One region of the Rahnella sp. 1L-D-7-B-C2 genome, then DNA from elsewhere that is predicted to be linked to it. Evidence: predicted binding sites of a transcription regulator. Region 1 holds the regulator's gene; each other region holds the start of a gene.

Evidence for each region. Region 1 encodes Fur, which represses iron uptake genes when iron is present. Its sites were predicted from a motif close to ATAATAATGAGAACNACTATCAA; they were not measured.
Region 2: sodA (superoxide dismutase [Mn]) is a predicted target of Fur. The motif match lies at 3,060-3,082, and genes of this name have one in related genera.
Region 3: exbB (tol-pal system-associated acyl-CoA thioesterase) is a predicted target of Fur. The motif match lies at 5,406-5,428, and genes of this name have one in related genera.

The regions. Positions count from the first base shown of each region.
Region 1 is NZ_JBXAVQ010000001.1:660,382-667,016, reverse strand. Features, by position in the region: gene chiP (chitoporin ChiP) at 1-185, shown strand, start outside; gene chiQ (ChiQ/YbfN family lipoprotein) at 199-540, shown strand; gene AC0Z7K_RS02985 (beta-N-acetylhexosaminidase) at 555-3,236, shown strand; gene fur (ferric iron uptake transcriptional regulator) at 3,381-3,836, opposite strand; gene fldA (flavodoxin FldA) at 4,151-4,678, opposite strand; gene AC0Z7K_RS02970 (methyl-accepting chemotaxis protein) at 5,098-6,635, shown strand, end outside.
Region 2 is NZ_JBXAVQ010000004.1:94,361-100,995, forward strand. Features, by position in the region: gene yiiM (6-hydroxyaminopurine reductase) at 1-27, opposite strand, end outside; gene AC0Z7K_RS08900 (methyl-accepting chemotaxis protein) at 144-2,087, opposite strand; gene sodA (superoxide dismutase [Mn]) at 2,361-2,981, opposite strand; gene fdhD (formate dehydrogenase accessory sulfurtransferase FdhD) at 3,190-4,032, opposite strand; gene fdnG (formate dehydrogenase-N subunit alpha) at 4,178-6,635, shown strand, end outside.
Region 3 is NZ_JBXAVQ010000006.1:220,413-227,047, reverse strand. Features, by position in the region: gene garL (2-dehydro-3-deoxyglucarate aldolase) at 1-379, opposite strand, end outside; gene AC0Z7K_RS12805 (MFS transporter) at 434-1,780, opposite strand; gene garD (galactarate dehydratase) at 2,320-3,891, shown strand; gene exbD (TonB system transport protein ExbD) at 3,964-4,398, opposite strand; gene exbB (tol-pal system-associated acyl-CoA thioesterase) at 4,408-5,313, opposite strand; gene AC0Z7K_RS12785 (TRAP transporter substrate-binding protein) at 5,836-6,635, shown strand, end outside.

The sequences.
Region 1 (6,635 bases):
CCTGGAGTCTGGATGCGCTGTACACCATTCAGGAAGGTCGAGCCAAAGGCACGCTGTTCAAACTGCATTACACCCAGTACGACAACCATTCGGATATTCCGAGCTGGGGCGGTGGTTACGGCAACATCTTCCAGGATGAAAAAGACGTCAAATTCATCGTTATCGCTCCATTCACTATTTTCTGAGGTCGCCATGTCGATGAATAAATTACTGATGATCGTTGTTACTTCCGTTCTGTTGGCTGGTTGTGCTCCGACAACGGCGCAAAAAGAAGACACCAAACTGCGTGAGGCCTACAGCGCCTGTATCAATAAGGCGGAAGGATCGCCGGATAAAATAGCCTCGTGCCGGACTGTACTGGACGTCCTTAAACAGGAAAAAGCACACAAGCAATTTGCCGAACAGGAAACGGTGCGTGTGGTGGATTACCAGCGCTGCCTGACCGCGCGTAAAACCGGTGACGGCCAGGCTTACGCCGACGACTGCGGCAAAATCTGGCAGGAAATCCGAGCGAATAATTCCCCTAAACCAACGAATTAAGGATGAGGTTGAAGATGAATAAATTCAGACTCAACGCACTGGCAGCAGCGACGCTGATGGGCGGGATGCTTGGCGGTATGTCTGCGGCGAATGCCGATCAGCAGCTGGCAGACCAGCTTAGCCAGCTGAAAGTGAATTATGCATTACAGGATAATCAGGCCGGTGCGCACGGTACGGATTGCAGCCTGCTGGGCGCCGACTGGGCATCCTGCAACACGGCCATCATCACCCTGACCAATGCCGGTGAGGCGATCGAAGGCAACGACTGGGCGATTTATTTTCACAACGTTCGCCGTATTTTGAAAGTCGATAACGATCAGTTCACCATCACCCGCGTGACCGGCGACCTGCATAAAATCGAGCCGACCAACAAATTCAAAGGCTTCCCGGCCAATCAGTCGGTCAGCATTCCGGTGGTCGGCGAATACTGGCAACTGTTTGAAACCGATCTGATCCCGCGCTGGTATGCGACATCGTCAAATGCCCAGCCAAAAGTGCTGGCGAACACCGATACCGAAGATTTGCATCAGTTCGTCACGCCGTTTAAGGGCGACCAGTGGAAGCGCACGGCGGATGACAAAAACGTTCTGATGACGCCGGTCAGCCGTTATGTGAAAAATGACGAGCTGAAAGTACTGCCTGCGGCGACCTTGCGCGGGCAAATTATTCCGACACCGCTGGAAGTGAAAATTCATGCGAAAGATGTGTCGCTGGCAGGCGGCGTGGCACTCGATCTGAGCGCGCTGGCCAAACCGGCGGCGATCGCGGTGACCGAACGCTTTGCGCTGCTGGGCATCACTGAAAATGCCAAAGGCTATCCGATCACTACGCGCATTGAGAAAGACAAATTCAGCGGAAAGCAGGCGACTGAAGGCGCGTATATTCTCAATATTGGTGAGAAGGGTGCACAGGTTACCGGTTTCGATCAGGCCGGCGTGTTCTACGGTTTACAGTCGATTCTTTCTTTAGTGCCTGCCGATGGCAGTAAAAAAATCGCCAGCCTGGACGCCAAAGATGCACCGCGTTTTGAATACCGCGCGATGTTCCTCGACGTTGGCCGCAACTTCCATTCTAAAGCCGCGGTTCTGCGATTACTCGACCAGATGTCCGCATACAAACTGAATACTTTCCACTTCCATCTTAGCGATGATGAGGGCTGGCGCATCGAGATCCCTGGCTTGCCGGAGCTCACGGATATCGGCAGTAAACGCTGTCACGACCTGACTGAAACCAAATGCCTGTTGCCGCAGTTGGGTTCTGGCCCGGATTCGGACAACAACGGCAGCGGGCATTTCTCCCGTGCCGATTACATCGAGATTGTGAAGTACGCCAATGCGCGTCAGATCAACGTGATCCCGGAAATCGACATGCCTGCGCACGCCCGTGCGGCGGTGATTTCAATGGAGGCGCGTTACCGAAAACTGCATGCGGCGGGTAAAGAGGAAGAAGCCAATGAGTTCCGCCTGCTGGATCCGACTGACACCTCAAATACTACCGGCGTCCAGTTCTATGATCGCCACGGGTATCTGAACCCTTGTATGGAATCGTCCAAACGCTTTGCAGATAAAGTGATTGGCGAAATCGCCCAAATGCACAAAGAGGCCGGACAGCCGCTCAGCACCTGGCATTTTGGCGGTGACGAGGCGAAAAACATCTTCCTCGGTCCGGGCTATCAGGATAAAAACGGTAAGATCGATCCGGCAAAAGGCGTGATTGATCTGAGCAAGCAGGATAAACCCTGGGCGCAGTCACAGGTCTGTCAGGCAATGATTTCTTCCGGCAAAGTCGCGGACGTTGAGCATCTGCCAAGTTACTTCGCAATGGAAGTCAGCAAGCTGGTGAATGCCCACGGTATCGAAAGAATGCAGGCATGGCAGGACGGCCTGAAAGATGCCAGAGATGCCAGTTCCTTCGCCACTAAACGTATCGGCGTAAACTTCTGGGATACGCTCTATTGGGGCGGTTTCGACTCAGTAAACGATTGGGCGAACAAAGGCTTCGAAGTGACAATTTCGAATCCGGATTACGTTTACTTCGACTTCCCGTACGAAGTGACTCCGCTGGAAAAGGGGTTCTATTGGGGTACACGTTACAGCGATGAAGCGAAAGTTTTCAGCTTCGCACCGGATAACCTGCCGCAGAATGCTGAAACCTCTGTCGATCGTGACGGTAACGCTTTCGAGGCGAAAAGTGACAAACCCTGGCCGGGCGCGTACGGGATTTCCGCACAACTGTGGAGCGAAGTGGTGCGTACCGATGACCGGATGGAATACATGATCTATCCGCGACTGTTGCCGCTGGCAGAACGTGCCTGGCACCGGGCAAACTGGGAAATGGATTATAAGGCAGGACGCGAATTCGCCGGTGGTAAAACTCATCACGTCGATACCAAAGCACTGCACACCGACTGGCTGCGCTTCGCCAACCTGATGGGGCAGCGAGAGTTACCGAAAATGGATGCGGCAGGCGTTGCTTATCGTCTGCCTGTGCCGGGCGCGCAGGTGAACGGCGGAAAACTTCAGGCGAATACGTCGCTGCCCGGGCTGGCGATAGAGTATTCCGTCGACGGTGGCAAGCAATGGCAGCGTTATGATGATGTTCAAAAACCGCAAATCACCGGTGACGTCTGGGTACGCTCCGCGTCTGCGGATGGTAAACGCTTCAGCCGTGCAGAGCCGGTGACAGATAAGCTTTAAGCGAAACCGCCTGAGGCTAAAAAACAAAACCCCGGTTTTCCGGGGTTTTTTACATCTGATGTTCATCGCGTAGGCCAAAAAAAACCGCTTTTCAGCGGTTAGTTAAGTCTTTACGTTGACGGCAACTTCGCCGAACCGGGCAGATTACTGCGCGGGTTTATCATTGTGCAAAGAATCATCTTCGCGGCAATCGCCTGCTTCACAGTGACCGTACAGGTACAGGCTGTGGTTGGTCAGTTTGATGCCATGTTTCTTAGCGATTTCACGCTGACGACCTTCGATATATTCGTCGCGGAATTCAATCACGCGGCCACAATCTAAGCAGATCAGGTGGTCGTGGTGATGTTGCTGGGTCAGTTCGAATACGGATTTGCCGCCTTCGAAGTTATGACGGGTCACGATACCGGCGTCATCAAACTGGTTCAAAACGCGGTAAACCGTCGCCAGACCAATCTCTTCACCCATATCAATCAGTTGTTTGTACAGATCTTCCGCACTCACGTGATGACCTTCCGGCGCTTGCAGCACTTCCAGGATTTTAAGGCGCGGAAGCGTGACTTTTAAGCCGGCTTTCTTCAGTGCGGTGTTGTTGTCAGTCATGCGGATTCAGTCCTGTTACTATGTGCTAATCAAGTTGAGGCATGGAGCCTGTGGCATCAGCGGCACAAAATTGTTCGTTTAGGATCCTTCGTTTAACGGAAGTGTGCCGATCCCCTAAACGATTGCCTGTTAATAAAGATCACTAAATGCCAGTCACACCAGATAATGCAACGACTTGATCGATAGAAAAAACAGATGAACTCAGTGTACCTTGATACTACGGAAAGTAACAATTTTGTTGTGGCTAAATTGTTAATTTCAGTAATAGTTTGGCCCTTCAATTGTAGAATAAATCCTCAGGGCCAACAGGGTTTTTAGCCAATAATTTCTGAAAGGCTCAATTCTTCTGTAATTTGCTTAACCCACGCATCAACGCGCTCATTGGTTAATTCAGGCTGACGGTCTTCGTCAATCGCCAGTCCGATGAAGTGTTTATCATCGGCCAGACCTTTTGAGGCTTCGAAGTGGTAGCCTTCGGTTGGCCAGTGACCCACAATCACCGCGCCGCGTGGCTCAATGATGTCGCGCACGGTGCCCAGTGCGTCACAGAAATATTCTGCATAGTCTTCCTGATCGCCACAGCCAAACAGCGCAACCAGCTTACCTTCGAAGTCGATCTCTTCCAGGCTAGGGAAGAAGTCATCCCAGTCACACTGGGCTTCACCGTAATACCAGGTTGGAATACCGATCAGCAAAATATCGAATTTTTCCAGATCCTCTTTGCTGCTCTTCGCAATGTCATGCACCTCAGCAACATCTTTACCCAGTTGTTTCTGGATCATTTTTGCGATGTTTTCGGTGTTACCTGTATCGGATCCAAAGAAGATTCCTACTACGGCCATAAGATGTCTAACCTCTTGTTCTCAATGATAAGCCCTACATTGCAGGCAATAATAACGCTGATAATAGCAAACTCGCGTGGCGGAGAATATGCTTCTGCGCGCCTTCTTAACTGACGAATAAGTTTATCGGCCAAACTTTTTAAGTGTTATCGCCTTCGTGTCTTTTGAATGTCTGTGTTTAACCTCAAAGGTATTGAGGTTAAAAGCAAAGTGAAGAAATAGTCCGACGCACTCCTTAAGTTTAAGCACGCTCAGCCGATAGATGATGCGAGAGCAATCTCAACATAATAAAGAAATCGATGCCCGGAGAGGTGTTCAAACATGTCCAGAGGCACCCGCCCGCTGGTTACATGTCTTGATTCTCCGCATCCCCCTCAATCCTCAGACCAGAAACAGTCATGTTTCGAGAGAGGCATATCGTGCAGTTTTTGAAAAACATTACCATCAGGACCGCTTTATTAGCCATTCTTGGCGTTTTTTGCGTCATGTGGGCCGGTGTATCGCTTTACACCGTCAGCTCGCTTAACACACTGACCCAAAACACCAGGAACAGTTCCGAACTCGTCAACAACATGGCGCTGATCAGCAAAGGAAATGATCAGTATTTTCGTACCGTCACCCGTTTGAGCCGTGCCGTCTCGCAGCTTCAGGCCGATCCGACCAAAGGGCCGGAAATTTTTGATAGCGCAAAACAGTCTCTCGATGGCCTGACTCAGGCTTTGGCGGGATTTAAAGCTGCGCCACATCCGGGCCTGGAAGAATCTGCGGTTCAGGAGTTGCTTGCCAGCTGGGAAAGTCTTGTCGCCCAGGGCGTCAACCCGTTGTTTGAGGCTGCCAGCAACAAAAATATCGATGTCTACAATCAGTTAGCGAACACCACCGTTCCGCCGCTGAGCCGTGATTTTGGCGCGGCAATGCAAAAAGTCAGCGGCCAGATTGCCGTGGACTTCAGCGCGGCGCAAACGGAATCTAACCATCTGACCTACGTCAGCAAAGTGATTCAGATTACAGCGTTCATCATTGGTCTGATTATTCTGCTGCTGACTGACCGCTATCTTGTTATGGCGCTGGTGAAACCGCTGGATAAGATCCGCGATCAGTTTGCACTGATTGCCAGCGGTGATCTGACAAATCAAATGGAAGAGTTTGGTAAAAACTGTGCCGGTAAGCTGATCCCGTTACTCAACATCATGCAAGCCAGCCTGGTGAACACGGTTCAAACCATCCGCAACTGTACCAACAACATTTATCAGGGAGCGTCCGAAATTTCTGCCGGCAATAACGATCTCTCTTCCCGTACGGAAGAGCAGGCCTCGGCGCTGGAAGAAACGGCAGCCAGCATGGAAGAGCTGACCGCAACGGTGAAACATAACGCCGACAACGCCCATCACGCCAGCCAGCTGGTGATTGAAGCGTCTGGCACCGCCCGCAAAGGCGGCAACATTGTGGCCGACGTTGTCAGTACCATGAAAGATATTTCCGGCAGCTCGAAGAAAATTGCTGAGATAACCTCGGTCATCAACAGCATTGCCTTCCAGACCAACATTCTGGCGCTGAACGCTGCGGTAGAAGCCGCGCGCGCAGGTGAACAGGGGCGCGGATTTGCCGTGGTCGCCAGCGAAGTGCGTAATCTGGCACAGCGCAGCGCGCAGGCCGCGAAGGAGATTGAGCAGCTCATCAGCGAATCGGTTTCCCGCGTTGACAGCGGATCCAAACTGGTGGAGAACGCCGGTCAGACCATGAACGAAGTGGTGCGCTCGATTACGCATGTCACCGACATCATGGCGGAAATCGCGTCTGCCTCCGATGAGCAAAGCAAAGGCATCAGCCAGGTCGCTGTGGCCGTCACGCAGATGGACAGCGTCACCCAGCAAAATGCCGCGCTGGTGGAACAGGCATCTCAGGCCGCCGTTTCTCTGGAAGAGCAGGCCGCATTGCTCAATAACGCCGTTGCGAC
Region 2 (6,635 bases), on a different contig from region 1:
ACCAATGTAGACGTCGGGATAATGCATAAGATCTCCGCTCGGAATCAGTCGTTGACCTCAGCATAACCTGCATCCCATGCCGTGAGTAGGAAGAATCACCCCGCGCGCCATCGGTGAGAAAGCGCGCAGGGTGAAAAGAGGGATCAGAAAGTTTCCCAGTTTTCCTGGCTGGTTTTGTTCTGCACCGGAGAAAGCGCCGGGCGACGCAGCGCATTGGCCGCCGGTGCGTGCTCCATATTGCGGTTATCCGCCAGACGGAATACCGAGACCGCCTGCGTCAGCGTAGCCGCCTGATCTTCCAAAGAATCTGCGGCAGCAGAAGACTGCTCCACCAGCGCGGCGTTCTGCTGGGTGGTGCTGTCCATCTCGACGATAGCCTGAGAAATCTGGCTGATGCCGCGGCTTTGCTCGTCAGACGCCGAAGCAATTTCACCCATAATATCGCGCACGTGCGAAACCGATTTAACGATGTCCTGCATGGTGCGACCGGTGTTTTCCACCAGTTTCGCGCCGGTATTGACGCGCTCGACCGATTCGGCAATCAGCCCTTCGATTTCTTTCGCGGCCTGAGCACTGCGCTGTGCCAGCGTGCGGACTTCAGAGGCAACCACCGAGAAGCCGCGCCCTTGTTCTCCGGCTCTTGCTGCTTCGACTGCGGCGTTCAGCGCCAGAATGTTGGTCTGGAAGGCGATGCCGTTGATCACAGAAGTAATTTCAGCAATACGCTTCGAACTGCCGGAAATCTGTTGCATGGTGTCGACAACGTCGCTGACCTGCTTACCGCCGAGCGTGGCAGTGCCGGAGGCTTCACTGGCAAGTTTGCTGGCGTGATGCGCGTTATCGGCGTTCTGTTTCACCGTTGCGCTCAGTTCTTCCATGCTGGCTGCCGTCTCTTCCACCGCAGCCGCCTGCTGTTCGGTGCGTGATGACAAATCGGTATTTCCGGCGGCGATTTCGGCCGCCGCGTGGGAAACCTGCGTCACGCCCGAGCGGATTTCGTAAATCATGGTGCTGAGGTTCTGGCTCATCGCCGCAACCGCATTCATCAGCATGCCCAGCTCGTCGCGACGCGTCGTCGGATGTGCTGCGGTCAGATCACCTTTGGCAATCAGCTCGGCGGTCTGCAAGGTGGCGCGCAGCGGCTGAGTAATCTGACGGGTGATGCGCCATGCGATTAAAATCCCGGCCAGCAGCACTGTCAGCGTTATCACCATCATCATTAACTGTGCACGGCTGATATCAGTGTGTGTATTTGCCAGCTCATTTTTGAAGATTTTTCCCACCAGCGTATTCATCTCACTGGCTTTGACCGACAGCACCTGCGAGTTCTGCTGTTCTTCATCATAGGCAGGCATATAGGCGACGACATGGCTTTTATAGTCGGCCAGCGCGGTCATCAGCGGAGCCAGTGTGGCCTGCTGATTCGGCAGTAACAGCGCGTTCAGTTTTTTGGCGTTTGCCTGCGTATCATCAATGGCCTTCAGCAATGTGGTTTCGGATTCTTTATCCATGTTCAGCAACAAGCCTCGCACGTAGTAACGCACGCTGATCAGTTTCTGAATTACTTCCGCCAGAGACAAGCGGATGGAAGGATCGGCATCTTCCACGCGCAGCTGATCTTGCAGGCGTTTCACTACCGCTTCGGTTTCAGAAAGATTCCAGCTGGCACGCACGGCGTCTTTCATATCGACGGCCTTTTTAAACGCGTCCTGCGCCTGCTGATATTCCCGGATTTTCACCGGCACCTGATCGAGATTCGCCTGGCTGGTGGCATCCCATTCCAGTGTGCCTTTAGATTGGGCAATCAGCTGCGAAAGCGCGTTGATTTTGTCCTGATTCTGCTGGAGATAGACGGGATCGTACTTAAGCTGATACAGCGTGCGGCTAAGACGCGCATCGTTGAGTAACGCATTCATCTGATTACTAAAATCGACTTTCTCAGCCCGCTGGCTGATGTCATTAAGTTTGACCATGCCTGCCACGGTGATCACGGCGGCGATCAATAATACCAATCCGAATCCCAGACCCAGTTTGGTGCCCACCTTGAGATTATTCATCCACTGCGAAAGACCCGTGCCGTTACCCATAATCGTTCTCCGTAGTACATCCCTGCGAAAATTAGCGGTTTTGTAACGCCTTTGTGAACAATCTATCGGTGGAGTAAAAATAAACTTTATGGGTGCTGCGGGGTATTTTTGATAAATGAGAGCGAAGTCGGAAAAAAGCGGGGTAAATAAAAATGATTCACTTGATTATGGTGATCAGGGTAACGTTTTCAGCATATTACACGCATAAAAAAGGCGGGTCACAGACCCGCCATTGGCGAAAACATCGTGCCCGTTAAGGGCGGCAGGGCGGAATTATTTCGCTTCAGCCAGACGTTTTGCTGCTTCGTCCCAGTTCACAACATCCCAGAATGCTTTGATGTAGTCAGGGCGTTTGTTCTGATATTTCAGGTAGTAAGCATGTTCCCAAACGTCCAGACCCAGCAGCGGGTAACCGGAAGCGCCAGAAACGGCTTCGCCCATCAGCGGGCTGTCCTGGTTAGCCGTTGAAACTACGGCCAGTTTGCCGTCTTTCAGAACCAGCCACGCCCAGCCTGAGCCGAAACGAGTGGTTGCTGCTTTTTCGAAAGTCTCTTTGAACGCGTCAACGCTGCCGAAATCGCGCTCGATAGCGGATTTCAGTTCACCCTGTAAGGTGGTGCCGGTTTTCAGGCCTTTCCAGAACAGGCTGTGGTTAGCGTGGCCACCTGCGTTATTACGCAGTGCGACTTTCTTATCCGCAGGAACTTTGTCCAGGTTCGCGATCAGCTCTTCAACAGAAAGTTTTGCCAGTTCTGGCAGACTTTCCAGTGCAGCGTTAGCGTTGTTCACGTAAGCCTGGTGATGTTTAGAGTGATGGATTTCCATCGTTTCTTTGTCGAAATGCGGTTCGAGTGCGTCGTATGCGTAAGGCAGTGATGGCAGTGAATAACTCATGTTCATCGTCTCCATAGTGTAGGGCGGCACCGTCATTGTGAGCACCGCGTAATCAGTCGGATCATTATAGTTAATTAAATGATATTGAAAATGATTATCTATGCTCCGCACTTTGTGCGGGTACTTGTAAGCCCCTGTTATACGGGGCTTAGAACCAGATAACAGCAGCGAATCCGAAATTGTCTAAAGGCACGCGGTGCTTAGACGACTACCTTAACCGCTGCGGATGCGTATACACCGTCGCGCGGCCGGGTTTGCTGAAACCGACCAGCGTCAGATTGCATTTTTCAGCGACGTCGACGGCAAGCGTCGTGGCGGCGGAAACGGCGAACAGGATTTCGATGCCGCACATCGCGGTTTTCTGCACCATTTCATAGCTGGCGCGGCTCGACACCAGTGCGGCACCTGTTTTCCATCCGCTTTGCTTTTCACGCAGGCCGAGCATTTTGTCGAGTGCCACGTGACGTCCCACGTCTTCGCAGCCACCTAATAATTCACCCTGCGACGTTATCCACGCGGCGGCGTGCGTGCAGCCGGTCAGCTGGCCAATTTCCTGCACGGATTTCAACTGACTCAGCGCCTTATCCAGATTTGCCAGTTCAAACGTTTGGGTAAACGGCAACGGCGCGAGCGGACGGAATAAATCACCCAACTGCTCGATGCCGCAAACGCCGCAACCGGTGCGGCCCGCCATGGCGCGACGTCGTTCTTTCAGCCCGGCAAAACGGCGGCTCGATAACTCGATGTTAACTTCAATACCGTTACAGTTTGGTGTCACGTCCAGCCCGTAAATATCCGCAGCCGATTCGATAATTCCTTCCGACAGCGAGAATCCCAGCGCAAAGGCTTCGAGATCTTTCGGCGACGCCATCATCACCACATGCGAAATCCCGTTATAGACCAGCGCAACGGGCACTTCTTCTGCAATCCAGTCGTCTTCCAGTTCGCCAGGATGTGTGCGCTGCATCACCGGTTTTTGGCTGGCTCCGATGATCTGAGTCACTTTTTTATCATCTTTTTTGCCCAGTTCGTTTACTTGATGGACATCCATTAGCAATAACCTTATAAACATTCCGGCTACATAAGCCGTACAAAAAAAATGGGTATCTGGCTTGAATTTTACCGCTTCCGCGTCTGACGGGGAAAGCGACAATTTGAAAAGCAATGTGTTAACAAATGATGGGAAGGAGTCTTTCATGCAAGTCAGCAGAAGACAATTATTCAAAATATGTGCAGGCGGTATGGCCGGCACCACGGCGGCTTTATTGGGTTTTACCCCGACACTGGCGCTGGCCGAAACGCGTCAGTACAAACTGCTGCGTTCGCGCGAAACCCGTAATAACTGTACTTATTGTTCGGTCGGTTGCGGAATGCTGATTTACAGCCAGGGCGATGGCGCAAAAAATGTCACTGAGAACATTTTCCACGTCGAGGGTGACGCCGATCATCCGGTCAGTCGTGGCTCGTTGTGCCCGAAAGGCGCTGGCGTGCTGGATTACATTCACAGCGAAGGGCGCCTCAAATACCCGGAATATCGCGCGCCGGGCTCTGATAAATGGCAGCGCATCAGCTGGGACGAGGCGATTTCCCGTATCGCCCGCCTGATGAAAGATGATCGCGATGCCAACTTCGTCGAGAAAAACGACAACAACGTGACGGTCAACCGCTGGCTGACCACCGGGATGCTCTGTTCCTCTGCGGCCAGTAACGAAACCGGCCTGCTGGATCAGAAATTTACCCGCGCGCTCGGGATGGTTGCTATCGACTGTCAGGCGCGTCTGTGTCACGGCCCGACCGTCGCCGCCTTAGCGCCAAGCTTTGGACGCGGGGCGATGACCAACAACTGGGTAGACATTAAAAACGCCAACGTGATTTTAATAATGGGCGGAAATGCTGCCGAAGCGCATCCGGTCGGATTCAAATGGGTGATTGAGGCAAAAACCAAAAATAACGCCAAAGTCATCGTTGTCGATCCGCGCTTTAACCGCAGCGCCGCTGTGGCCGATATCTACGCACCTATCCGCGCCGGTTCCGACACCGCCTTCCTGCTCGGCATGATCAACTACCTGATTACACATAATAAAATTCAGACCGACTACGTCAGGGAATACACCAACGCCAGCCTGCTGGTGCGGGAAGATTATGCGTTTAACGACGGCCTGTTCAGCGGCTTCGACGCCGGGAAGAAAGCCTATAACAAAGACAGCTGGCACTATCAGCTGGATGAAAACGGCGTCGCGAAACAGGATAAAACCTTGCATGATCCGCGCTGCGTGTGGAATCTGCTGAAAGAGCACGTCTCCCGGTACACGCCGGAGCTGGTGGAGCGCCTGTGCGGCACTTCGAAAGAAGATTTCCTGCTGATAAGCTCGATTCTGGCGGAAACCTGCGCCCGCGACAAAACCTCGACCATCCTGTATGCCTTGGGCTGGACGCACCACACCGGCGGCGCGCAAACCATCCGCTGTGCGGCGATGATCCAGCTGCTGCTCGGCAACATCGGCATGCCCGGCGGCGGCGTCAATGCGCTGCGTGGCCACTCGAATATTCAGGGGTATACCGACCTCGGTTTACTTTCCCTGAACCTGCCGGGCTATATGCCGCTGCCGTCGGAAAAACAGACCAACCTGACGGATTACCTGAAACAAATCACGCCGGGGCCGCTGGTCGAAAATCAGGTCAACTTCTGGAAAAACACGCCGAACTTCTTCGTCAGCATGATGAAAAGCTTCTGGGGCGACAACGCCACGGCGCAGAACGACTGGGGTTTTGACTGGCTGCCGAAATGGGACAAAAGCTACGACGTGATGCAACAGGCCGAGCTGATGACCGAAGGCAAACTGAACGGTTATATCGTGCAGGGCTTCAACCCGCTGGCGGCGTTCCCGGACAAAAATAAATCCTCGCGTGCGCTCTCAAAACTGAAATACATGGTGGTGATCGACCCGCTGGTGACCGAGTCCTCGAACTTCTGGCAAAACCACGGCGCGATGAACGACGTCAGCACCGCCGATATTCAGACCGAAGTGTTCCGTCTGCCGTCATCCTGTTTTGCGGAGGAAAACGGCTCGATTGTGAACTCCGGCCGCTGGTTGCAATGGCACTTCCAGGCCTCTGAGCCGCCGGGTGAAGCGCTGCACGACGGCAAAATCATCGCTCGCCTGTTCATGAAACTGCGCGAGCTGTACCAGAAAGAAGGCGGTGCGAACCCGCTGCCGGTGATGAATATGGCGTGGGATTATCAGGATCCGCTTGACCCGCTGCCGGAAGAAATCGCCCGTGAAGCTAACGGCAAAGCACTGGCAGATATTCATGACGAACAGGGCAATCTTCTGGCGAAAAAAGGTCAGCAACTCTCGACCTTCGCCCATCTGAAAAACGACGGTACCACCGCCAGTTTCTGCTGGATTTATGCCGGCAGCTGGACCGAAGCCGGTAATCAGATGGCGCGCCGCGATAACGCCGATCCGTCCGGTCTGGGCTGCACGTCCGGCTGGGCCTGGGCATGGCCGCTGAACCGCCGCATTCTGTATAACCGCGCGTCCGTTGACCCGCAGGGCCAGCCGTGGGATCCCAAACGCGAAATTATCCGCTGGGATGGCGCGAAGTGGATCGGTTTTGACGTGCCGGATTACAGCAACGCTGCGCCGGGCA
Region 3 (6,635 bases), on a different contig from region 1:
GCGAAACGGACACGCCGCGGATCCCTGCCGGCGGATAACGCGTGGAGGCTACGGCGCGCTCGGCCTGTTCCTGCGTTTCCACGAAGGGAATGAGAAAGTTGTAAAAACCAATATCCAGCAGACGTTTAATCACCACCGGTTCATTGAACGGCGGGCGTACAACCGGCGCGCTTTTGCTGCCTTTGAGCGCCATTAGCTGCGGCACAAAGGTGCTGATGTCATTCGGTGCGTGTTCGCCGTCAAGCAGCAGCCAGTCAAAACCTGCGACCCCCAGTACTTCCGTAGCAATCGGGTTGCACAAGGCGGCCCAACAGCCGATCAGCGTTTTGCCTTGCAATAAATCCTGACGAAACCGGTTTGGAATCATTTGATTACTCATAGATGACCTCGTTATAGGGCGGACGTGGAGTTTTCTTCAGCTCGCCATCGCAAATTAGCTTTTCTTAAGTTCGAGACGTTTGATCTCACCGACAACCAGCAGGTAACACAGCATCGCCATCAGCGCAGAGCAGCCGACGAAAATCAGTGCCATGTTGAAAGAATGCAGGCCTTTGACGATATAACCGATAACCAGCGGCGTTACGATAGAAGCCACGTTGCCAAAGACGTTGAAGATGCCGCCGCACAGTCCGATGACTTCTTTCGGCGCGGTGTCGGCAATGACCGGCCAGCCCAGCGCACCGAAACCTTTGCCGAAGAACGCCAGTGCCATCAGGGTCACAACCAGTGCGTTGTTGTCCGTGTAATTACATAAAATGATGCTGGTGGCTAAGAGCATGCCCAGGACAATCGGAATTTTACGCGCCACGGTCAGTGAGAAACCGCGTTTAAGCAGATAGTCGGAGAACACGCCGCCCAGCACGCCACCGGCAAAGCCGCACAGCGCGGGGATTGCTGCAATCATCCCGACTTTAAGAATAGACATCCCTTTTTCCTGGACCAGATAAATGGGGAACCAGGTCAGGAAGAACCACGTAATACTGTTAATGAAGTACTGACCGAAGAAGATCCCCAACATCATGCGGTTACTCAGCATCTGGCGCACGTAACTCCATTTCGGGCCACCTTGCGTGCCGTCGGTTTTCTTGTGGTCGATATCCACCACGGCACCACCGTCTTTCAGAAATTCCAGCTCGCTTTTAGAAATTCCCGGATGTTCCGGCGGATTATGGATGAACTTGATCCACACCAGCGTTAGCACAAAACCGAGCACACCCATCACGATGAAGACATGTTCCCAGCCCCAGGCGTAGGTCAGCCAGCCGAGCAGCGGGGAGAACAGCGCGAGCGAGAAATATTGTGCGGAGTTAAAAATCGCCGAGGCGGTACCGCGCTCTTTGGTCGGGAACCAGGCAGCCACGATGCGGGCGTTCGCCGGGAAGGAAGGTGCTTCAGAAAAACCGAGCATAAAGCGCAGGATAAACAGCGTCAGCGCGCCGTATGCCAGCGGGAACCAGCCAACAAAGCCCTGCAACAACGTGAACAGTGACCAGAAAAACAGGCTGTAGGAGTAAACTTTTTTGGAACCGAAACGGTCCAGCAGCCAGCCGCCGGGCAGTTGCATGATGAGATAAGCCCAGCCGAACGCGGCGAAGATTTGCCCCATATCAGCGGCATCCAGGCCCAGCTCACGCGCGACCTCAGTACCGGCAATGGAAAGCGTTGCACGATCGGCATAATTCACCGCCGTGATAAGAAAAATAATCAGCAAAATATAATAGCGAATATGTGTTCGCGTCTTACTTTGCGCCAGTACGCGGGACTGGGAATGAACGCTCATGGTGACCCTCATTTTACTAGTACGGAAAAATTCGCAGGGAAATTACAGTTATCGAAATAACTTTTTTTCGTATCACCTGCTGGCTTCCTTTATATGAGACAGGCATTTCATCGTAATTTATCCATGCCTGAAATTTACCTGTATTGCTTTCAACGCGACCTTCAGAGGGCAAACACAGTATAAAAAACGAGGGCGGAAATAACACTGTGCATTCGCCCAAGAATACACCGTAAGATAACGACTATTTTTTTGCATCCACACATCGTGATGGGAGGATAATCACAGTTCACACGGGTTCTGAAAGCCTGCAAAACAAAGGGTGATATCCGTCACATCTATTCTGTCACCTGCCACACAGAATGACGTTCCGCGAGCGAAAAGCTGGTCAGTTGCACAATGAGGTTCCCGGACAGCTGCTTTATAATGGGGGCATACCCTGTAATGCCGGAAAGACAAAACGTTAACATTTGTACGCGACAACTTCAGAGAATTAACCGAAGGATCTTTTTTCGGGATGTTTAATAAACGCGGAGACAGTTATGTCACGTAATAAAGATAAAGAGCATGCAACCGACGCACTTTTCATTAAAGTTCATGAAAGCGATAACGTTGCCATTATTGTGAACGATAACGGCTTAAAAGCCGGCACCCGATTTTCAAATGGTCTGGAATTAATTGAGCATATTCCGCAAGGCCATAAAGTGGCTTTAGAACCGATTGCCAAAGGCGGCGATATTATTCGTTATGGTGAAGTGATCGGTTATGCCGTGCGGGAAATTTCGCAAGGCAGCTGGATTGACGAATCGCTGGTCGAACTGCCCGTTGCACCGGAGCTCGCCAGCCTGCCGCTGGCGACACGTGTTCCCCCGGCCTTACCGCCTCTTGAAGGCTACACGTTTGAAGGCTATCGCAACGAAGATGGCAGTGTGGGCACCAAAAACCTGCTCGGTATTACCACCAGCGTGCATTGCGTAGCGGGTGTGGTTGATTACGTGGTGAAAATCATCGAACGTGATTTACTGCCGAAATTCCCCAACGTTGATGGCGTGGTCGCGCTGAACCATTTGTACGGCTGCGGCGTGGCTATCAACGCACCGGCAGCGGTCGTGCCAATCCGCACCATCCACAATCTGGCGCTCAACCCGAACTTTGGCGGTGAGGTGATGGTGGTCGGTTTGGGCTGCGAGAAACTACAGCCGGAACGTCTGCTGGAAGGCACACCAGACGTGCAGGCCATCTCGCTCGACGATACTCACATCGTCCGTTTACAGGATGAACAGCACGTCGGTTTTCAGTCGATGGTTGACGATATTCTCACCGTCGCACAGTTCCATCTCGAACGCCTGAACCGCCGTCAGCGTGAAACTTGTCCGGCGTCAGATCTGGTGGTCGGTATGCAGTGTGGCGGCAGCGATGCTTTCTCCGGCGTGACCGCCAACCCGGCGGTCGGCTTCGCCTCGGATCTGCTGGTCCGCTGCGGTGGCACGGTAATGTTCTCCGAAGTGACCGAAGTACGCGACGCGATCCACCTGCTCACTCCGCGTGCAGCGGATGTTAGCGTCGGTAAACGGCTGCTGGAAGAGATGGCCTGGTACGATAATTATCTGTCGCTCGGGCAAACCGATCGCAGCGCCAACCCGTCGCCGGGCAACAAGAAAGGTGGACTGGCGAACGTAGTAGAAAAAGCGCTTGGCTCGATTGCGAAATCTGGCACCAGTGCGATTTCAGAAGTGTTGTCACCGGGACAGCGTCCGACCAAAAAGGGGCTGATCTTCGCCGCGACGCCCGCCAGTGATTTTGTCTGCGGCACGCAGCAACTGGCTTCAGGTATTACCGTTCAGGTCTTTACCACCGGGCGCGGTACGCCTTATGGCCTGCTGGCCGTGCCGGTAATCAAAATGGCAACCCGCACTACGCTGGCCAATCGCTGGCATGACCTGATGGACATCAATGCCGGTACCATTGCCACGGGCGACGCGACGATCGAAGACGTCGGCTGGGAGCTGTTCCACTTCATTTTAGATATCGCCAGCGGCCGCAAGAAAACCTGGTCAGACACCTGGGGCATTCACAATGCACTGGCAGTGTTTAACCCGGCACCGGTGACCTGATTCACATACCCAACATGCAAAAAGGCCAGCAAACGCTGGCCTTTTCTTTAGGACTTCACCGCAGATAAACGCTTACTTCGCGGCGGCTGCGCCGGTCTGTTCTGCACCGACCAGCCCAACTTTCAGGTAACCGGCTTTACGCAGGTTATCCATTACGTTCATCAGCGTTTCGTAATCCACCGTCTTATCTGCACGGAAGAAAATCGTACTTTGTTTGTTGCCCTGAGTACGCTGATCAAGCATGGCCGTCAGGTTGTCGCTGTTGACCGGGCTGTCGCCGAGGTACAACTGCTTGTCGGATTTCACCGTCAGGAAGATTGGTTTTTCCGGACGCGGCTGTGCTTTAGCCGTCGAAGCCGGTAAATCTACCCGTACATCTACGGTGGCCAGCGGCGCGGCAACCATGAAGATGATCAGCAGCACCAGCATGACGTCAATAAAAGGCGTGACGTTGATGTCATGCATTTCACCGCTTTCGTCGATATCGTCGTTTAACCGAATAGCCATAATCTGTTCTTATCCTACGCGTAACTGACCTGTCTGACCGCGCGGCGCATCGCCTTCGCTGGCAGCCAGATCCAAATCGCGGCCCTGTAACAGGATAATCTGCGCCGCCACGTCACCTACCTGATGGCGGTAAGACGTAATGGTACGGGCGAAAATATTGTAGATAACCACAGCAGGAATTGCGGCCACCAGGCCCACAGCTGTCGCCAGCAGTGCTTCTGCGATACCCGGCGCAACAACGGCCAGGTTAGTGGTTTGGGTTTGTGCGATACCGATGAAGCTGTTCATGATGCCCCAGACAGTGCCGAACAGGCCAACGAACGGAGAAATCGCGCCGATGGTGGCGAGGATCCCGTTGCCACGGCCCATGTGACGACCGGCAGCGCCGACGCGGCGCTCAAGGCGGAAGCCGGTACGTTCTTTGATGCCGTTATTGTCGGTAGAACCGGCAGACAGCTCGAGTTCGTTCTGCGCATCGCGGATCATCTGCGCGCTGATGCTGCTGGCGGCGAAGCTTTCAGCCTGCTCAGCGGCTTCGTCCAGCGTACGCACGGAAGACAGTGCGTCAAACTCACGGCGCATACGACGTTTGGCGCTGAACACTTCCGAACCTTTGCTGAACAGCAAAGCCCAGGTGACCACGGACGCCAGCAGCAGGCCAATCATGACGGTTTTCACCACCACATCAGCGTGATGGTACATACCTAATACAGACAAATCGGTTGGAATGACGGGAGCTTCGGTCGACGCAGGTTGCATGACAGGTGCTGGCGTTGTGTCAGCCGCAGCAGGCGCAGGTTGCGTGTTCTCAGAAGTGACGGCGTTCGCCGCCGGCGTCGCAGGCGCTGCCGTTGCGTTGCCGCTTAAACCAGCGACCAACATTAACGACATCAATACAGAGGTCGTTTTTTTCATTTTATTGCGAGCCGTTTTCACGCGTCGCCTCCAGCCAGAATCAATGTATATGGGTTAAATAACGCCGAATTATATCAAATAAAAAGGCCTAATTGATAGTCGTTCTCATTATTATTTACATTGTCGCGTCTGACGTCGCCAGTGTCCTTGACGGATGACAAGGTTTTGACCCTTTGGTCAATAGATCGTCAGTTTAATCTGCGTCACACTTTTGCAAATAATCCCGCACTAAATCAATCATCTGCCTGTAATTACCAAAGACAAAACAACGTTTTAAATATTAAGTAACGGTATTTTACATTTGTTGCGAGTTTGTGATAACGCTCAAATACCCAACAGTTATAAATAAGGTAAGGTGATTATCACGGGCAAAGACCTTACACCGGCATGTCCAGTATCTCACTCATTTACAAGATGTTTTAAAAGATTCTCATGTAGAACCGGCTAATTTCTTTATGCAAGACCGGTTCAATTTCGCCCTACCTTTTCATTTCATTATCGACTACCCCTGGAGACAAACTGATGAAAATGCAAAAAGCACTTCTCAGCCTTTGCCTGAGTTCCGCCACCCTGTTATTTACCTCCGGCCTGTCGGCACAAACGCTGAAAGCCGCCGATGTGCATCCGCAGGGCTACCCAAACGTGGTTGCTGTCCAGCACATGGGCGAGAAGCTGAAAGAGCAAACCGACGGACGTCTTGAAATCAAAACCTTCCCCGGCGGCGTGCTGGGCGATGAAAAGCAGGAAATCGAGCAGGCTCAGCTCGGCGCGCTGGATATCATTCGTGTGTCAATGACGCCGGTTGCCTCGATACTGCCGGAAATTAACGTGTTCACCCTGCCCTATATTTTCCGTGATGAAGACCACATGCACAAAGTGCTTGATGGTCAGATTGGCAAAGAGATCGGAGACAAAATCACTAACAACCCGAATTCGCGTCTGGTGTTCCTCGGCTGGATGGACGGCGGTACGCGTAATCTGATCACCAAAGAGCCGGTAGTAAAACCAGAAGATCTTAAAGGAATGAAGATCCGCGTTCAGGGCAGCCCGATTGCACTGGCCACGTTGAAAGCTATGGGGGCGAATCCGGTGGCGATGGGCGTCAGTGAGGTGTTCAGCGGAATGCAAACCGGCGTGATCGACGGTACCGAAAATAATCCGCCGACGTTCGTCGCGCACAACTATCTGCCAGTAGTGAAGAATTATACTTACAGCCGCCACTTCATTATCCCTGAGCTGTTCCTGTACTCGAAAGTGAAGTGGGACAAGCTGAAACCTGAAGACCAGCAGTTGATCCTCAAACTGTCGAAAGAAGCGCAGGA